DNA from 3 places in the Arthrobacter sp. UYCu712 genome. Region 2 is predicted to be linked to each of the others. Evidence: predicted binding sites of a transcription regulator. Region 2 holds the regulator's gene; each other region holds the start of a gene.
What was found. Region 2 encodes HrcA, which represses chaperone genes, less so after heat shock. Its sites were predicted from a motif close to TTNGCACTCGNNNNNNNCGAGTGCNAA; they were not measured.
Positions count from the first base shown of each region.

Region 1: a site for HrcA is predicted at 3,866-3,892, ahead of ABIB51_RS00805 (FmdB family zinc ribbon protein). Genes of this name have one in related genera too.
Region 3: a site for HrcA is predicted at 4,176-4,202, ahead of groES (co-chaperone GroES). Genes of this name have one in related genera too.

Region 1 covers NZ_JBEPOZ010000001.1:157,807-163,908, forward strand. The annotation lists gene ABIB51_RS00790 (AAA family ATPase) at 1-1,650, shown strand, start outside; partial or broken gene ABIB51_RS00795 (dihydrofolate reductase family protein) at 1,734-2,357, opposite strand; gene ABIB51_RS00800 (RcpC/CpaB family pilus assembly protein) at 2,575-3,165, opposite strand; gene ABIB51_RS00805 (FmdB family zinc ribbon protein) at 3,515-3,778, opposite strand; gene ABIB51_RS00810 (5-formyltetrahydrofolate cyclo-ligase) at 3,917-4,552, opposite strand; gene galU (UTP--glucose-1-phosphate uridylyltransferase GalU) at 4,661-5,578, shown strand; gene ABIB51_RS00820 (GNAT family N-acetyltransferase) at 5,584-6,102, shown strand, end outside.
Region 2 covers NZ_JBEPOZ010000004.1:44,661-50,762, reverse strand. The annotation lists gene ABIB51_RS05550 (GerMN domain-containing protein) at 1-337, shown strand, start outside; gene ABIB51_RS05545 (16S rRNA (uracil(1498)-N(3))-methyltransferase) at 347-1,144, opposite strand; gene dnaJ (molecular chaperone DnaJ) at 1,147-2,274, opposite strand; gene hrcA (heat-inducible transcriptional repressor HrcA) at 2,373-3,386, opposite strand; gene ABIB51_RS05530 (DUF3097 domain-containing protein) at 3,614-4,465, shown strand; gene ABIB51_RS05525 (DUF4870 domain-containing protein) at 4,584-5,003, shown strand; gene hemW (radical SAM family heme chaperone HemW) at 5,025-6,102, opposite strand, start outside.
Region 3 covers NZ_JBEPOZ010000001.1:136,368-142,469, reverse strand. The annotation lists gene ABIB51_RS00740 (acyltransferase family protein) at 1-824, opposite strand, end outside; gene ABIB51_RS00735 (DUF389 domain-containing protein) at 988-1,956, shown strand; gene groL (chaperonin GroEL) at 2,036-3,646, opposite strand; gene groES (co-chaperone GroES) at 3,724-4,020, opposite strand; gene ABIB51_RS00720 (LPXTG cell wall anchor domain-containing protein) at 4,259-4,684, opposite strand; gene ABIB51_RS00715 (THUMP-like domain-containing protein) at 4,740-5,972, shown strand; gene ABIB51_RS00710 (shikimate 5-dehydrogenase) at 6,008-6,102, opposite strand, start outside.

The sequences.
Region 1 (6,102 bases), on a different contig from region 2:
GCCATCGCGCGTGCCAAACAGGTCGTGGCCTTCGGCGACGACAGGATCGCCAGCCCCAGGACTTTCTCCGTCGGGGTGGAGCGGCTCGCCGCCGGCGAAAGCTCGCACCAGGGTGTCGAGAGCGCCTTCCGGGCCCTCACCGCCGTGCTGCCGGCCCGCACGCTGCGGACCGTGTACCGCGCGGTCGACGAAGACCTCGTGCGCCAGCTGAGCAAAGGATTCTACGACGGCGGGCTCCGCCGGCTGCCCGAGGGCCAGTCCGCAACCGGGCTGGACCGTGCCCTGACGCTGGAGTACCTGCCTGACGGTACCGGACTGCCCAGCGCGGACCAGGACGGCGTCGAATCTGTCGTTGCCGAAGTGAACCGCGCCGTCGAGCTCGTCTTCGAACATGCCCGGATCCGGCCCCGGACCTCGCTGGCTGTGGTTACCGGCAGCCTCCGGCACGCCGCCCGGATCGGTGAGTCCATCCGGCTCCAGCTGCCCAACTATCCGCTGCTGGCGGGCTTCTTCACCGCGGGGGATGAATCCTTCCGCGTGGTGGACCTGGACCGTGCCCAGGGCCTGGTCCGCGACCACGTGATCTTCTCACCCGGTTACGGGCGGACCCCGCACGGGCGCGCCCTGCACAACCTCGGCCCGCTCTCGGCGGACGGCGGCCGGGCGAAGTTTGCCCTCGCGATGACCCGCGCCCGCCGCTCCCTGCATGTGCTCAGCTGCTTCCGTCCCGAAGACCTGGACGTCACCAGGCTGAGCCACGGCGCGGTGGACTTCTTCGAACTGCTGGACCGTGAGATCGCGGGCAACTCCGATCTGGGCAGCCCGGCATCGCGGTCCGCCGCCAGCGAACAGGCTCTTGGCGCTGACCCGCTGGTGGCCGATCTGGGCGACCGGCTCCGGGCCCGCGGCGCACGGGTCTGGCACCAGTACGACGGCGTCCTCAACATGGTGGCCGCGGCCGACCCATTGCACACCATCGGCCAGGAAGACGCCGAGATCCCGCGTCCCGTGGCTATCGAATCCGACGGCACCGAGCAGTACCGGCGGATGACCGTGCGTGAGCGCAGCAGGCTCCGGCCGCAGCTGCTGGAGCGGCTCGGCTGGCGCTACATGCCGCTCTGGACCATCGAGGTCTTCACGGATCCCTCTGCCTGCGCCGACCGGATCGGCGGGTACCTGGGACTGGAGAAACCGGCGGCGTCCAGCCGGCACCGTACCTCTCCCGGGTTCTTCGACGACGACGTGGAAAACCTGGCCGTCAACGACGCACGGGCCGCGGCGGCGCGGGCATCGTCCGCGCAGGGACAATCAACGCACAGCCCATCGGGGCAGGCCACGCCGGGCCAGCTCGATCAAGGGCACCAGCAGGCAACAGCAAGTGGCAGCAAGGAGGCCGACGGCATGGATGCAGACGGCGAGAGCCAGGACAACAACTCCCTGGACAGCACCACCCAGGACAGCGTCACCCAGGACAGCGGCCAGGAGTCCGGCGGCAAGCCGGCGCCTGACGGCGCAACGGCCGCCGAGGACGCCGCCGGCGTGCTGCCGAACAAGGCTGCGGAGGACGATCCGCGCCGCTGGGGCGACCAGCCGGACAAGTACGACCACGACGCCTGGCTGCAGGAGCAGAAACCGCCGCACTGGGGCTAAGGCGTGCGTCGCCGTCGAACGCAGCTTCGACACGCTCACGCAGTGGCGGTCGCCGGCCACCCCGTAGCACTGATAGTGGGAGACTAGCCCGCCTGTTCGGCGGCCGAGATATCGCCGACGCCAGGAGTGCCATCGGCGAGGGCGTAGCGGTGCAGCACCGCACCCTTCGGTGAGGCCACGACCGGCTCGATGAGTCTGAGGTTCGTCGGAACCACGCCGTCGGCGAAGACCTTCTTTCCACCGCCGGGGAGGACCGGATACACCCACAGCGTGAGCCGGTCGAAGAGCCGCTCGGCGAACTAGGTCTGCACGAAGTTTAGACTGCCGATGACGTGGACGTTCGTATGCCGGTCGCACAGTTCGCGCACGGCGGCGACGACATCAGGACCGAGCAGCGTGGAGTCGGCCCACTCGAGGGCCGGCGTCTGGCGCGAGGCCACGTATTTCGGGAGGCGGTCGAACAGCCGCGCGATGTCCCCGTCCGCGTGCGGCCAGTACGCGGCGAAAATGTCGTAGGTCCGCCGCCCAAGCAGCAGCGCGTCCATCCCCGCCCTCCCGGAGTGGACCTGCTCGCCGACGACCTCGTCCAGGAGAGGCGCTTGCCAGCCGCCAAACGCGAAACCGTTGTCAGCGTCCTCGTTCGGCCCGCCGGGCGCCTGCGCGACGCCGTCGAGCGTGGTGAACAGGTCGATATGGATGAGTCCCATGCGGTGCTCCTTCTCTGTCGCCCGGCGTCACCCCGGCGACCGGATCACTTCGAGGCTGGCACACGATCCCGGTGCGAAGCAACGGGTCAGAGGCTCGACACAGGCCCACCGCGCATCAAGTAACACCCCAGCCGGGCCGCGGCGTCAGCCCGCCCCGGACACCGGGCGAAGGTTGGGAGACACGACCTGGCGCCGGCTTGCCGGCAGGCCGTGGCGTCTACCCGGGCGCCGCTGCCACCAGGACAAAAAACAGCTTTCCCTGGGTGGAGGCGCCGGCCAGCCGGCGCGACTGGCCCGCATCGGCTGCCACGACCATAAGGCCGTCCGGTTCTCCGGTCGCGAGCCATTGGCCGGCCTTGCCGCCCTGCGCGGAGGTCCACAACACGGGCACCGCGGCGGCCAGGACCTCGGAGGTGGCCGGCTGGTCAAAGCCGTTGCCGCCGGAGATCACGACGTTGACCAGCTGACCGGGGGAGAGCAGCTGGATCGAAGCTGGGTCGGCCATCCGGAGCGGCACCGCCGAGGAGCCCGGTGGACTGCCGGCCAGCAGGCCCGGGCCCAGGAGCTGCGAATCGGACAAGAGCTGTCCCTGCCGCAGTGCGGCTGCCAGCTGCTTCCCCTGGATTGCCGAGGGATGGCTGAAACTACCGTCGGGCAGCAAACCGTCAGGGATGTTGAGGACCGCGACATCGCCGGCGTCGAGGATTTTGCCGGCTGGCAGGTCCCGGACGGCGGCGAGGGCGCTGACGGTGTCGTCGGGAGCTGGCGTCAGCTGTTGGACGGCGATTCCGGCGGCGACGCACAGCAGCAGGGCCACGGCCAGGCGCCGGTTGCGGTTCAGCCAGCCTCTCAGGCGGTGGCGCCTCGGCGGCCGGCCCGGCACCCTGGCTCCGGCGCCCCTACCGGCCGGCTTTCCGGAACGCGTCCGGTCGGGGCGCCGGCGCACCGACAGGACGCCTCTGAGCAGAAAACCCACGCGGAAAACGACACCACGGAGGTCAGCGGGGCGGTAACTACCCTGGGAAGTGTCCCACCGGGGGATACGTGCTGAAATCTCGGCCGTTGCCATGCCGCCACGCTAACCGCAGACATGACGTGCGGGCAGGGGGCGGCAGCCCTATGTGGACAAGCTGCAGTCCGGAACGGAAAGCGGCGGCTTAGCTCGCGGCAGCTGCTGCGGGAGCAGGAGTTGCGGCCGGGGTCGCAGCGGGGGCGGGGGCGGGGGAGACGGTGCTGCCCTTGGCATCGCGGGAGTCGGTCCGGTAGAACCCGGAGCCCTTGAAGACCACGCCGACGCTGTTGAACTTCTTGCGCAGGGTCCCCAGGCACTCGGGACAGGACGTCAGGGAGTTGTCGGTAAACGACTGCACGATCTCGAAGGCGTGGCTGCAGTCCTTGCAGGCGTATGCGTACGTGGGCACTGGATATCCTCCTCAGGGACAAACGATCAGGTCCCGTGCTGCCTGGTCGGGATCTTTGCCGATAAACCTATCGACGGAATCCGACCCTTAGCAGTCGCAGGGCCTGAGTGCCAATTCTATCATCCCGGGAATGTTGCCTCAGAGCAGGCGGATCACACCGCCCGGCGTCAGGGCGGACCCCACCTTGCGGTCGAAGGACTCCGCCGGGATGCTGCCGGCGGGCAGGACCTCGGCGTCGTAGACGACGGCGGCAGTGGGCAGCGGAGACGGCCCCCCGCCGTCGTCCGGCCGTTTCCGGTCCTGCAGGACTAATTCCAGCGCCGCGAGGAACTTGTCGTAATAGCCCCCGCCCTGGCCGATCCGGTTGCCGGAGTGATCGACGGCCGTGGCCGGCAGGAAAATGCCGGCGGCGGATTCCATGATTTCCGTTCCGTGGCGGTCTCCGACGGGTTCCTGGATGGGCGCATAGCGGCTGCGGGCAAAACCCGACGACGGAGTCCAATAGACCCAGCTCAATTCCAGGCCCGGCTCGCAGACCGGCAGCAGCACGCGGTGTCCGGCGTCGTGCAGGGCCGTCAGGAGAGGGAGGGTCGGCGGTTCTGTGCCAACGCCCAGGTAGACGGCGAAGCTTCCCGACGCGCCGCCGGCGATTTTGTCGGCCCACGCCAGGCCATGCCTGGCGATGGCTGCACCCGCGTCGCCGAGCGTCGCCAGCCCAAGCGTTGCGCGCTGTGACCGGTGGCTGGCGCGGATCTTGTCCTTCGATGCATTCATGGCCGGGCCCTCCGCCTGTTGCCGTCTCGGCCGGAGCCGCGGCGGCCCGGGCTCATGACCGGCTGTAGCTAATTACCTAATGTTTGGTACCTCCGTTAGATTAGTCGAGTGACTACACCCAACGCTTCCGTCCGCAAAGCCGTCATCCCCGCTGCGGGCCTCGGCACGAGGTTCCTTCCGGCCACCAAGGCCATGCCGAAGGAAATGCTTCCCGTCGTCGACAAGCCGGCCATCCAGTATGTCGTCGAGGAAGCCGTCAACGTCGGCTTGAGCGACATCCTGATGATCACCGGCCGCAACAAGCGTGCGCTCGAGGACCACTTCGACAGGGTCCCCACGCTGGAAGCCACCCTTGAAGCCAAGGGAGACACCGCCAAGCTGGAGTCCATCCAGGCCGCGAGCAACCTCGGCGACATCCACTACGTCCGCCAGGGCGATCCCCTGGGCCTGGGCCACGCCGTCCTGCGCGCAAAGCAGCACGTCGGCTACGAGCCCTTCGCCGTCCTCTTGGGCGATGACCTGATCGACGCCCGCGACGAGCTCCTCAGCACCATGATCGACGTCCAGGCCAAGACCGGCGGTTCGGTTGTCGCGCTGATCGAGGTGGACCCGTCCCAGATCAGCGCCTACGGCTGCGCCGACGTGCAGGCGATCCAGGGCGAAGAGTACGTCCGCATCAACCACCTCGTGGAGAAGCCCGACGTCAAGGACGCCCCGTCCAACCTGGCCGTAATCGGCCGCTACGTCCTCCACCCCGAGGTCTTTGATGTCCTGGAGCGCACCGCGCCTGGCCGCGGCGGCGAAATCCAGCTCACCGACGCCCTCCAGGAACTCGCGTCGGGCGATGGCGAAGGGTACGGCGTGTACGGCGTCGTCTTCCGCGGCCGCCGCTATGACACCGGGGACAAGCTGAGCTACCTCAAGGCCTGTGTGCAGCTCGCTTGCGACAGCGATGACCTGGGCCCCGGCCTGCGTGAATGGCTGCCCGAATTCGCCTCCAGCCTCACCTCCAGCCTGACCAAGTAACTCCCGTGGGGGGCAGCTTCAACTGGCCGGTGACGCTGGAGTGCGGCGATATCGTGCTGCGCCCGATCCGGTACCGGGACCGCAAGGAGTGGACCAATGTCCGTTCCCGCAACAGCGAATGGCTGGCCCCCTGGGAGGCGTCTAATCCGGCGCCCGGGGGCGGCCTGCCGGATTACCGGCAGATGGTGCGCTCCCTCAAGGCCCAGGCCGCCCAGGCCTCCGCGCTGCCCTTCGTCATCACGGAATGGACGCCCGGCGCCCGGGAGCCCCTGATCGTCGGCCAGCTGACGGTGTCCTCAATTGTGTGGGGTTCCGCGATGATGGCCACGCTCGGGTACTGGGTGGACCAGGCGCGGGCCGGCCAGGGCATCGCACCCACCGCCGTCGCGTTGGCGACGGACCATTGCTTCCGCACGCTGGGGCTGCACCGGATGGAAATCAACATCAGGCCGGAGAACGCGCCCAGCCTGCGGGTGGTCGAGAAACTCGGCTTCCGGGACGAGGGGTACCGCCCGCGGTTCCTC
Region 2 (6,102 bases):
TTCCCCGACGTCCCGCAGCGCCGGGATGGTCGCCCCGGTCTGGATCATCGATCCCCAGGAGGGCACCTCGGTGCAGGACGGCACGGTCAAGATCAACGGCCGGAGCACGGCCCCGGGCGGGATGCTCCGCTGGGAGATCCTGAGGATCGACGGCGGCGCCAAGACTGTCTACCTGAACGGGAACACCACCGCATCCGCCGACGCCGGCACGTCCGGGCTGTTCAGCCTCCCGGTGAACCTGGGCCCGGGAAGCTACGAGGTCAGGGTGTCCCAGGTCCAGGATGAGAATCCGTCCCATGACCTGAACGTCGACACCCGCGGCTTCACCGTCAAATAGGGCGCGTAGCTACCAGCGGCCGAGGATATCGCTGGCCAGCACGGTCGCGGCTGGACCCGCGGTTGAGGACCGCAGCACGTGGTGGCCGAGCAGGGCGGTGACGGCGCCGGCGTCGCACAGTCCTGTCACTTCACGGGGGCTGATGCCGCCTTCCGGGCCGACGATCAGCAACACTTCCCGGTCAGGGCCTGTCCGGTCTCCGTCCGTCCGTCCGTCCTGCATGTCCAGCGCCGCCTGCCAGGACTCCAGCACCTGCCGCAGGGGACGCACGGCGTCCTCGTGCAGGATGATGGCGAGCCCGGCCGCGGCGACAGCGGCCTGGAGCCCGGTGCCGTCGACGGCGGAGCGGACCTCCGGGATCCAGGCCCGCCGGGCCTGCTTGGCGGCTGCGGTCACGACGGACTGCCATTTGGCGTGGGCCTTCGCCGCCCGCTCGGCTTTCCAGCGCACGATCGATCGTTCCGCCTGCCAGGGGATCACCGCGTCGATCCCCAGCTCCGTGGCGGTCTCGGCCGCCAGTTCGTCCCGGTCGCCCTTGGCCAGGGCCTGCACCAGGACCAGCCGGAGGTCCGGCCGCGGTTCCGCGGCCAGTTCCACGCACTCCACTGTCAGTTCACCGGGCGCGACGGCGGCCACGGTCCCCGTGAGCCGCTTGCCGGCGCCGTCGGCGATGTCCACCGCCTCGCCCACGCCGAGGCGTTTCACCGTGACCGCGTGACGGGCCTCGGCGCCGTCGAGGACGAAGACGGAACCGGGGACCTGCTGGTCCAGGGTCCCCGGGGCAGTGAAGAAGACCGGGTTGCTCACCGCTACAGGTTACCGAACCGGTCCCGGAGCTTGGCGAAGACCCCGCCGCTCGCGGCGAGCTTGCCCTCCGTGAACTGCTCCCCGCGCAGCTTCGCGAGCTGGCGGAGCAGGTCCTCCTGGGCGGCGTCGAGCTTGCCCGGGGTCTCGACCTGCAGGTGGACTTTGAGGTCCCCGCGGCCGTAGCCGCGCAGATGGGTGACGCCGAGTCCGCGCAGTGTGATGATCTCGCCGGACTGGGTGCCGGCCTTGACGTCGATCTCCTGCTGCCCGTCAAAGGTATCGAGCGTGAGTTCGGTGCCGAGCGCAGCCGCGGTCATCGGGATGTTCAGGCTGGCGTGCAGGTCGTCGCCGTCGCGCACGTAGGTGGCGTCGTTGTTGACCCGGATCTCCACGTAGAGGTCACCGGCCGGCCCGCTGGCGGGTCCTGCCTCGCCCTGGCCGGAGAGCTGGATGCGGGTGCCGGTGGCAACGCCGGCGGGGACCTTGACGGTCAGCGTCCGGCGGCTGCGGATTCGGCCCTGCCCGGCGCACTCATTGCAGGGGTCCTTGATGACCGTGCCGAAGCCTTCGCAGCTGCCGCACGGGGCCGTGGTCATGACCTGGCCGAGGATGGAGCGGACGGCGCGCTGGACCTGGCCGCTGCCGCCGCAAATGTCGCAGCGTTCCGGGTGGCTGCCGTCGCGGCAGCAGGACCCGTCACATGTGGGGCACGTGACTGCCGTGTCCACCTCGAGCTTTTTGTTCACACCGAACACGGCGTCGCGGAGCTCGATCCGGACGCTGATCAGGGCGTCCTGGCCGCGTCGGATCCGCGACGCCGGACCGGCCTGGCCGCCGGCGCCGAAGAACGTGTCGAAGATGTCCTGGAACGCGAAGCCCTGGCCGGAGTAGCTGCCGCCGCCGAAGCCGTTGTCGGTGCCGTTCTCGTTGCCGGTGGTGTCGTAGACCCGGCGTTTCTGCGGGTCGGAGAGTACCTCGTAGGCGTGCGTGACGGCCTTGAAACGGTCTGACGCGTCCTCACCGGGGTTCACATCCGGGTGCAGGGTCCGCGCCAGTTTGCGGTAAGCCTTCTTGATCTCTTCCCCGGTTGCTTCGCGGGAGACTCCAAGAACGTCGTAGTGGCTGCTCAAAATTTGTATCTCTTCCTTTTTGTACTGCCGGTGGGGCACTGCCTGTTAGGGGCAAGAAGTCTGGTCCGCAGCGGCAGGTCCGCCGGCTGCGCGGGCGGTCAGGGTCCGAGGATCCTGGAAAGGTAGCGGGCCACCGCACGGACGGCGGCCATGGTGGTCGGATAGTCCATCCGGGTGGGGCCCAGGACGCCGACCTTGGCGGTGGCGTCCGGGCCGTAGCCGGTCGCGACTACCGATGCTTCGGCGAGGCCGTCGTACGGGTTCTCACGGCCGATGCTGACCGTCACGCCGCGCGGGTCCGCCGCCATGTCTCCGAGCAGGCGGAGCATGACCACCTGTTCCTCGAGAGCCTCCAGCACGGGGCCGATGCTCAGCGGGAAGTCCACGTTGGAGCGGGCAAGGTTGGCTGTTCCTGCCATCACCATGCGTTCCTCGCGGCTGCTGGTGGCCAGGGCTTCGAGTCCCCGGGCCAGCGCCTGCGCTGCGTTGTGCCGCGCCGGCGGGCAGCTGGCGACGACGGTCTGCAGCGTCTGCGGCAGCAGGTTCAACGAAGTCCCGGAGAGCCGGGCCAGGAACCGCGTGCGCAGTTCCGAGACGGCCTCGTCCGGGAGCTCCTGCAGGACATCGATCACCCGCTGCTCCACCTTGCCGGTGTCGGCGATCAGGACCACCAGCACCTTCCGGGGCGCCAGCAGGACAAATTCAAGATGCCGCACCTTGGCCCGGCTGAGGTGCGGGTACTGCACGACGGCGACCTGGTTGGTCAGTTGCGAGAGGAGCCGCACCGTCCGGTCCAGGACGTCGTCAAGGTCGTCGGATCCCTCCAGCAGGGCCTGGATGGCCCGGCGTTCCGCCGGGGACAGCGGTTTGACCGCGGAGATCTGGTCCACGAAGAGCCGGTAGCCCTTGTCCGTGGGTATCCGTCCGGCGCTCGTGTGCGGCGCCGTGATGAGGCCTTCGTCTTCCAGGGCCGCCATGTCATTGCGGATGGTGGCGCTGGACACGCCGAGGTGGTGCCGTTCCACGAGGGCTTTGGAGCCGACGGGTTCACGGGAATGGACGTAGTCCTCCACGATGGCGCGCAGCACTTCGAGCTTGCGTGGTTCGCTCACGCTCCACCTCCAATCGACTGTCCCGCATTCGGTGCCGCCCGGTCCGGGCGCGCCCGGCACGGGGTCCGCACAGGGCAGGGTTAGCACTCGACATGCCTAAGTGCTAACCAGTCTAATATGAGTCGCCGCGTTGTTAGCATTGGATTCGCTCCGGGCGTTCTTCCCGGGGCTGGTGTTTTCGGGCACAGCCCGCCGTAATATTCCGAACGCAAGGCAGTGTGTAACAGATGTCGTACCAGAACTGGGGCCCCCAGGACCTGTCCGCCCCCGCCAAGGCCGAGCTGCCCGAAGTCCCCGTGGAACGCGGGATGGTGCTCGAGGACGTGCAGTCGGGCTGGGTGGGCGCCGTCACCCGGGTGGAGAAGTCCGGCGGGATGTACGTCGTGGCCCTGGAGGACCGCCGGGGCAAGTCGCGGTCTTTCCGGCTCGGCTTCGGGTTCCTGCTGGAGGGCTCGCCGATCCGGCTGATGCCGCCGGCGCCGCGGCCCGCCCATACACCGGCGGGCGGCGGGCGCACGGCGTCCGGCTCGCTCCGCGTTGAGGGCCAGCGCGCGCAGGTCGCCAAGGCCAGCAGGATCTGGGTGGAAGGCAAGCACGACGCCGAGCTGGTGGAAAAGGTCTGGGGCGACGACCTCCGGGTCGAGGGCATCGTCGTCGAGCCGCTGCACGGCATCGATGACCTTACGGCGGCCGTCGCTGCGTTCCGGCCCGGTCCGGGCCGCCGGCTCGGGGTGCTGGTGGACCACCTGGTCCCCGATTCCAAGGAGTCCCGGATCGCCGACGCCGTGATGGCCTCCCCCGGCGCGGCCGGCAACGTCCTGATCGTCGGCCACCCGTACGTGGACGTCTGGCAGGCGATCCGTCCCGCAGTCCTGGGCATCGAGAAATGGCCCGTGATTCCGCGGGGCGTGGACTGGAAGACCGGCATCCTGACCGCTTTCGGCTGGCCGCACAGCACCAAGGAGGATATCGGCCTGGGCTGGCAGAAACTCCTCGGCGCCGTCCGCACCTACGCCGATCTGGAGGCGTCCCTGCTGGGCCGGGTCGAAGAAGTCATCGATTTCCTGACTGTTCCCTGAGGGCCCTATCCGCGTTTCCGGGTCGAAGCAAGTATTCTTGGATCGGCGGCTGCGCATCCTGTGCGGCCCTGGCACTTGCAGGCAACAACGCATCACAGCAATCCGAAGGACGAAAACCGTGGCAGATGACGCACGCGACCACACGGGCAACCAGGCCGGCCATGGCCAACCCCCGTACCATGGCGTTCCCGCCAATGCGCTGCCGCTGACGGCCAGCGAGGACCGGCGGTGGGCCACGCTGGCGCACTTTGGCGGTATCCTCGGCTGCGTACCCTCGCTGCTGATCTACCTGATCTTCAAGGACCGCGGCCCGTTCACGGCGCAGGAGTCCAAGGAAGCCCTCAGCTTCACGCTGCCCCCGACGATCGCCGCCGTGCTCGCGAACCTGCTGGTCTTCGTACCCGTCGTGGGCAACCTCTTCGCCGTCCTCGCCACCGTGATCTGGATTGCGGTCACGTGCTTCTCCGTCGCCGCGGGCATCCACGTCAACCGTGGCCAGCCGCACCGCTACGAGTTCAACCTCCGCTGGATCAAGTAGGGGGCGGGGCCGCCTTGCCCGCTAGTCGGGCAGGACGCGGCGGACCACGGCGTCGGCGAGCAGCCTGCCTTTAAGCGTGAGCACCAGCCGGCCCCTGAAGGCCGCGGCCGGATCCACCAGGCCGTCGGCGATCAGCCCGGCCACGGCGTGCCGCCCGGTGTCCCCCAGGCCGCCCAGGCTGGCGATCTCCAGCCCGGTGTTCAGCCGGGCCTCGAGCATGACGCGCTCCACGTTGCGGGTCTCCGGGTCCAGGGTCTCCCGCCCGGCGCCGGGTGACAGCCCGGAACCCAGCCGGTTCGCGTAGGCGGTGGGGTGCTTGACGTTCCACCAGCGCACGCCGCCCACATGGGAGTGCGCCCCCGGGCCGATCCCCCACCAGTCGTCACCGCGCCAGTAGGCGAGGTTGTGCCGGCAGGCCTGCTCCGGGGTGCGGGCCCAGTTGCTGACCTCGTACCAGCCGAGGCCGGCGGCGGAAATGAGTTCGTCGGCGAGTTCGTACTTGGCGGCGTGGTCGTCGTCGTCGATTCCGGGCACTTCGCCGCGCCGGATCTGGGCGGCGAGCTTGGTGCCGTCCTCGACGATGAGCGCGTAGGCGCTGATGTGGTCCGGGCCGTAGGACAAGGCGGTCTCCAGCGAGTACCGCCAGTCATCGAGCGACTCCCCCGGCGTCCCGTAGATCAGGTCGAGACTGACGGCGAGCCCGGCCTCCCGGGCCCACTGGACCACCTGCGGGACGCGGCTGGGTGTGTGGGTCCGGTCCAGGACCTTCAGCACGTGCGGGACCGCCGACTGCATCCCGAAGGAGACCCTGGTGAACCCGGCGTCGGCCAGCAGCTGCAAGGATTCGGGTGTAACGGAGTCCGGATTCGCTTCCGTGGTCACCTCGGCGCCGGGCGCCAGGCCCCACGCCCCGATGGCGGCAGCCAGAATGCGGGCCAGGTCCTCTGCCGGGAGCAGGGTGGGTGTGCCGCCGCCGAAGAAGACTGTGCTGAGCGGACGGTCCGGCAGCCCTGTTTCGTTCAGGACGCGGGCGGCGAACTCCACTTCCGCGACGGCGGTGCCGGCGTAAGCGTCCTGGGAGGCCCCGCCGCCGAGCTCC
Region 3 (6,102 bases), on a different contig from region 2:
GGGAAGGAACGGTCCACGGTCAGGAGCAGTCCGCAGGAGAGCATGGCGGCGAGGCCGGTCCAGCCCAGCACCACCCGCAGGATCTTTCCCGGTTTGAGGTAGGGCAGGGCGAGTGCCAGCAGGGAGCCGAGGGCGAATTCCCAGAGCCGGGCCCGGGTGTCGAAATAGGCGTAGGCCTGGTTCGTGGCGGTCTGCTCGATGGAATACAGGAGCGAGGCGACGAAGATTCCGCCGAAGGCCACGGCCAGGAGTCCCGGGTAGCTGACCCTGTCGTGCAACGGAGTCCAGCGGTGGAGCAGACGGCGGAGCAGGGCGGCGCCGGCGAACACGAGCGGCCACAGCAGGAAGACCTGGCCCTGAATGGATAAGGACCAGAAGTGCTGCAGGGGACTCGCGCCGGAATGGTCCTGCGCGTAGTAGTCGACGGCGGTGTCCGCCAGGAGCCAGTTTTGCCGGTACAGGAGCGAGGCCCAGGCCTGGTCCAGCACGTCCGGCCAGCGGCTTTCCGGGAGGATGAGGCGGGTCCCGGCCAGGACGCCGAGGATCACCACGACGACGGCGGGCAGCAGCCGCTTGAGCAGGTGGAGCCAATGGCTCACGAGCTTCAGGGGCGTCCCGTTTTCCACCTTCCGGGTGAAGCTGAGCGTCATCAGGAAGGCCGAGATCAGGAGGAAAATGTCCACCCCGCCGGAGACCCGGCCAAGCCACACATGGTAGGTGACCACCATGAGGACGGCGAGGGCACGGAGGCCCTGGACTTCGGGGCGGTAGCCGGATCTCCGGCGCACCGCAGAACCAGAGTCCGCGGCGTGCGGGCTGGCAATGGTTCGATCGTTCGACACAAAAACCCTTCAGGCCTGTTTCCCAAAGCATCAATGTTACCGAAACGTAATTTGTCTGGCCAATCGCGGGGCGGGCCTGGACCGGCATTCCGTGGGGCCCGCGACACCGGCGGATACGATGTTACGAGTGGGAGGAGGCCCCATCGTGATCGCGCAATTGCGAATTTATGTCCCGGACAAGCTGTCCGGCGCCGTGGTGGACTCCTGCTCCGGCGAACTCGGCGTGGCGGAAGTATCACTGCACCGCGGAGCGTCAGTGCTGCCACCGGGGGACGTGATACACGTTCTGCTGGCGAGGGAGTCGGTCGAGGGGCTGGTGCAGAAACTCCATGCCCTGAACGTTCAGAAGCTCGGCTCGATTTCGGTCACCATGCCGGACCTGGTGCTCTCCGACCGCGCCGACGAAGCAGTAGCGGCGGCCCCTGGCGAAGGCGCGGACGCCGTCATCTGGGATGAGGTCTCCGGGCAGACGGGCGAAGACTCGCGGCTCACGTGGAGCTTTCTGGTGTTCCTGGTCCTCGCGACCCAGCTGGCCGCCATCGGCATCGTCACCGACTCGACCATCGCCATCGTCGGTGCCATGGCGGTCGGGCCGGAGTTCGGGCCGCTGGCCGCGCTGGCCGTTGCCATCGTGCGCCGCCAATGGCCGCTGGGACGCGCCGCGGCGCTGGCTCTCGGCGTCGGCTTCCCGGTAGCCATGCTGGGAGCGGCCTTGGGCGCCTGGCTGTCGGTGCCCCTCGGCCTGTTCCCGGCCGATGCCCTGGACCATGGTTCCGCCGTCGAGTTCATTTATCACCCCGGCCCGTACTCGCTGATTGTCGCGGTACTCGCCGGTGCCGCAGGCATGTTGTCCGTGATCAGCAAGCGGTCCTCGGCACTGATCGGCGTGTTCATTTCGGTGACCACGGTTCCGGCAGCCGGTTTCGTCGCCGTCGCCCTGGTCCTGGGCGAATACGAGAAGGCCGCCGGCTCGGCCCTGCAACTGTTCCTGAACCTGGTGGGGATCGTTGTATCGGCGGTGGCGGTACTGGTCTTCTACAAACTCATTTCCAAGCAGCTTCCGCGGGAGGCGGCCCTGCGGCTGCGTCGCAGGGCCCTGCGTTCGCAGCGCTGACCGCAGGTTCCGCGCAGGACGGCACAGCAAAGGCCGGCCCGGTGGTTACCGGACCGGCCTTGACTACAGCGACTCGGAGCTAGTGCTGGTGGCCCGCGTGCTGGTCCTCATCGGCCGGCTTCTCGACTACGAGGGTTTCCGTGGTAAGAACCAGTGCCGCGATGGACGCTGCGTTGCGCAGGGCCGCCCGCGTCACCTTGACGGGGTCGATCACACCGGCAGCGATCAGGTCTTCGTATTCGCCGGTCTTGGCGTTGAAGCCCTGGTTGTTGGCGGATTCGGCGACCTTGGCGACGACGACGTAGCCGTCGAAGCCGGCGTTCTGGGCGATCCAGCGCAGCGGCTGGGTCAGTGCCCGGCGGACGATGCCGACAGCGGCTGCCGCGTCACCTTCAAGAGCCTGGACGGCCGGGTCCTCGTCGAGCGCCTTGAGGGCGTGGATGAGGGCGGCGCCGCCGCCGGCCACGATGCCTTCTTCGAGGGCCGCGCGGGTGGAGGACACAGCATCTTCGATGCGGTGCTTCTTTTCCTTCAGCTCGACCTCGGTGGCAGCGCCGACCTTGATCACGCCGATGCCGCCGGCCAGCTTGGCCAGGCGTTCCTGGAGCTTTTCCTTGTCCCAGTCGGAGTCCGTGCGGGTCAGCTCGGCGCGCAGCTGGGAAACCCTGGCTGCAACGTCCTCGGCCGAACCGGCGCCGTCGACGATGGTGGTGTTGTCCTTCGTGACGGTGATGCGCCGGGCGGTACCCAGCACCTCGAGGCCGACCGTGTCCAGGCTGAGGCCCAGTTCTGCCGACACAACCTGTGCGCCCGTGAGGGTGGCGATGTCCTGCAGCATGGCCTTGCGGCGGTCACCGAAGCCCGGCGCCTTGACCGCGACCACGTTCAGGGTGCCGCGGATGCGGTTGACGATGAGCGTGGAGAGGGCCTCGCCCTCGACGTCTTCGGCAATGATGAAGAGCGGCTTGGAGCTCTGCAGCGCCTTCTCCAGCAGCGGCAGGAAATCCTGCACGGAGGAGATCTTGCCCTGGTTGATCAGGATCAGGGCGTCTTCGAGGACTGCTTCCTGGCGTTCCGCGTCGGTGACGAAGTACGGGGACAGGTAGCCCTTGTCGAACTGCATGCCCTCGGTGAGGACCAGCTCGGTCTGCGTGGTGGAGGATTCCTCGATGGTGATCACACCATCCTTGCCGACCTTGCCGAATGCCTCGGCCAGGAGCTCGCCGACCTCGTCGCTCTGCGCGGAGATGGAGGCCACGTTGGCGACCTGGGTTCCTTCAACCGGGCGGGCGTTCTCGAGGAGACGGGCGGCGACGGCCTCGACAGAGACCTCGATGCCACGCTTGATTTCGCCCGGGGCGGCGCCTGCCGCTACGTTGCGGAGGCCTTCCTTGACCAGGGCCTGGGCCAGCACCGTAGCGGTGGTGGTGCCGTCGCCGGCAACGTCGTTGGTCTTGGTGGCGACCTCCTTGGCAAGCTGCGCGCCAAGGTTTTCGTACGGGTCGTCCAGCTCGATTTCACGGGCGATGGTGACACCATCGTTGGTGATCGTGGGGGCGCCCCACTTCTTGTCCAGCACGACGTTGCGGCCGCGCGGGCCGAGCGTCACCTTGACCGTGTTGGCGAGCTTATCGATGCCGGCTTCAAGCGACCGGCGGGCAGCGTCGTTAAACGCAAGCTGCTTTGCCATGGTTTTGTCCTTTCAAGACAGAACCCCGCGCAACTGACCCGTCTGAGAAGGATCGGCGGCGCGGGGGTCCAAGTGAGTTACTTTACGACGATCGCCAGAACGTCGCGGGCGGACAGCACGAGGTACTCGGTGCCACCGGTCTTGACTTCAGTTCCGCCGTACTTGGAGTAGATAACGACGTCGCCGACGGCAACATCGATCGGGACGCGGTTGCCGTTGTCATCGAAGCGGCCGGGGCCTACAGCGACAACTTCGCCTTCCTGCGGCTTTTCCTGCGCGGAGTCCGGGATAACCAGGCCGGAGGCCGTGGTCTGCTCGGCTTCGAGCGGGCGGACAACAATACGATCCTCAAGAGGCTTAATAGAGACCGACAAGGACCTCTCCTATTCGTCAGCAAATTCGTGGACTCTAAAGCTGTGGTGCCAAGGCGTACAGACCGTCGTCGCGGTGCCGGCCGCAGCCTGGCTGTGAAGCTTCAGTTGTTAGCACCCTCCCAGGGAGAGTGCTAATGATGACTCTATGTAAATGGTTAGCACTCGGTCAAGGCGAGTGCTAAGAAGTTCATCCACGGTGAACGCCCGTTCGGCCGGTCAGGGTCCGCCGGGGGCAGGACTACTTTCCGCCGAGGTCCTCGAAGTCGACGTCCTCGCCGTCGTCGTCGCCGTCGTTCCAGCCCTGTTCCTTCCGCCGGCGGTACAGCCCAAAGCCACCCGCGGCGGCCAGGGCGAGGCCGATGACGAGGACGATGATGCCGCCCACCCGGGCCGCAGCATAGTTATCCCGGATGGACCGGGCTTCGTCCGTGGCGTCCTGGACGTCCTTGCCGCCGACCGAATACACGGTCGCGTTGAAGGAGTCGAGGAAGAAGATGATGACGAGCAGCGCCACGCAGACGACGGCGATGATGCAGCCCGCGACGAGCGCCGGCCGGGCGTATCTGGCCAGGCCGTGGTGGCCCCCTTGGGCGCTTTGCCGCGCGGTCTCAGCGTCCGTTGAGGCGTTGTTGGTCCCGCTGTCTTTCGTACCGCTGTCATCCATGCCGTCCAGCCTACCGGCGCATCCGGGCACCGGAGCCTGAACTACGCTTGATTGCATGGCTGACGCACCGCAGGACCAGATTGCCCCGCTCCTCAACCCCGAGGGCTGGGAGCTGCTGGCGTCGCTGGGTCCCTACCGGGAGGATGAGGCGTTCCGGCTCAATGCTTCCCTCCGCAAGGCCGGCCACTCCCCCGAACTGGTCTCGGCGGTGCTCACCCAGTCCCGACTCAGGACCAGGGCGGAGGCCAAGTTCGGCGAATTCGCCCGGCAGATGATCTTCACCCAGGCCGGCCTGGAACAGGCCACCAGGCTCACCGTCGCGGCACGGCACGCGCAGCGGTTCGCGGAAGCCGGCATCGAGCACGTCGCGGACCTTGGCTGCGGCCTGGGCGCGGACACGATGGCGCTTGCGTCGCTGGACATCAAAGTCACCGCGGTGGAAATGGATGAGACCACGGCCGCGTGCGCCACCATGAACCTGATCCCGTTCCGGAACGCCACCGTGGTCCACTCCGACGCCACGGCCGTGTCCCTCGACGGCATTGACGGCGTCTGGCTGGATCCGGCCCGCCGCACCACCTCCACCTCGGGGACCAAGCGGATCTGGGATCCGGAGGACTTCTCCCCGCCGCTGTCCTTCGTCCAGTCCCTCGCCGGGTCAGGGCTCGCCGTCGGGGTTAAGATGGGTCCCGGCATGCCGCACGACTCCGTGCCCGCGGCTTGTGAAGCGCAATGGGTCTCGGTGGGCGGGGACGTCACCGAGGTGGCGCTCTGGTTCAACGCCGTTCGCCGTCCCGGGGTCCGGCGCGCGGCCCTCCTGCTCGGCCCACAGGGGGCCGCCGAGCTTACCAGCGCCGAGGACTTCGACGGCGGGCCGACCGCCCCGGTGGGTCCCGTCGAGGGATATCTCTACGAGCCGGACGGCGCCGTCATCCGCGCCGGGCTCGTGGCCGACGTCGCCCTGCAGCTGGGCGGGCACCTGGTGGACGAGCACATCGCCTACATCTGCGCACCGGAACTGCAGGACACGCCCTTCGCCCGGGCGTACAAGGTCCTGGAGGTGATGCCCTACAACGTCAAGGCCCTCAAGTCCTGGGTCAAGGACCAGGGCATCGGCGTGCTCGACATCAAGAAACGCGGCACCTCGGTGACGCCGGAGGAACTGCGCAAGCAGCTGCTGACGGGCGGCAGGTCCGCAGGAAAGACCGCCAAGAAGACGGCCACCCTGGTCCTCACCAGGATCGGCGAGGACCGGGTGGCCATCTCGGTGGAACCGGTCCAGCACTAGCCGCACCGGCCCCGCAGGGCTACTGCACCACAGGGCTAATGTGCCCGGGTGAATTCCTCGGCGGCGCGGACCTGCTCGTCGCTCGGCCGGACGCCGGTGTACAGCACAAACTGCTCCAGGGCCTGGATGG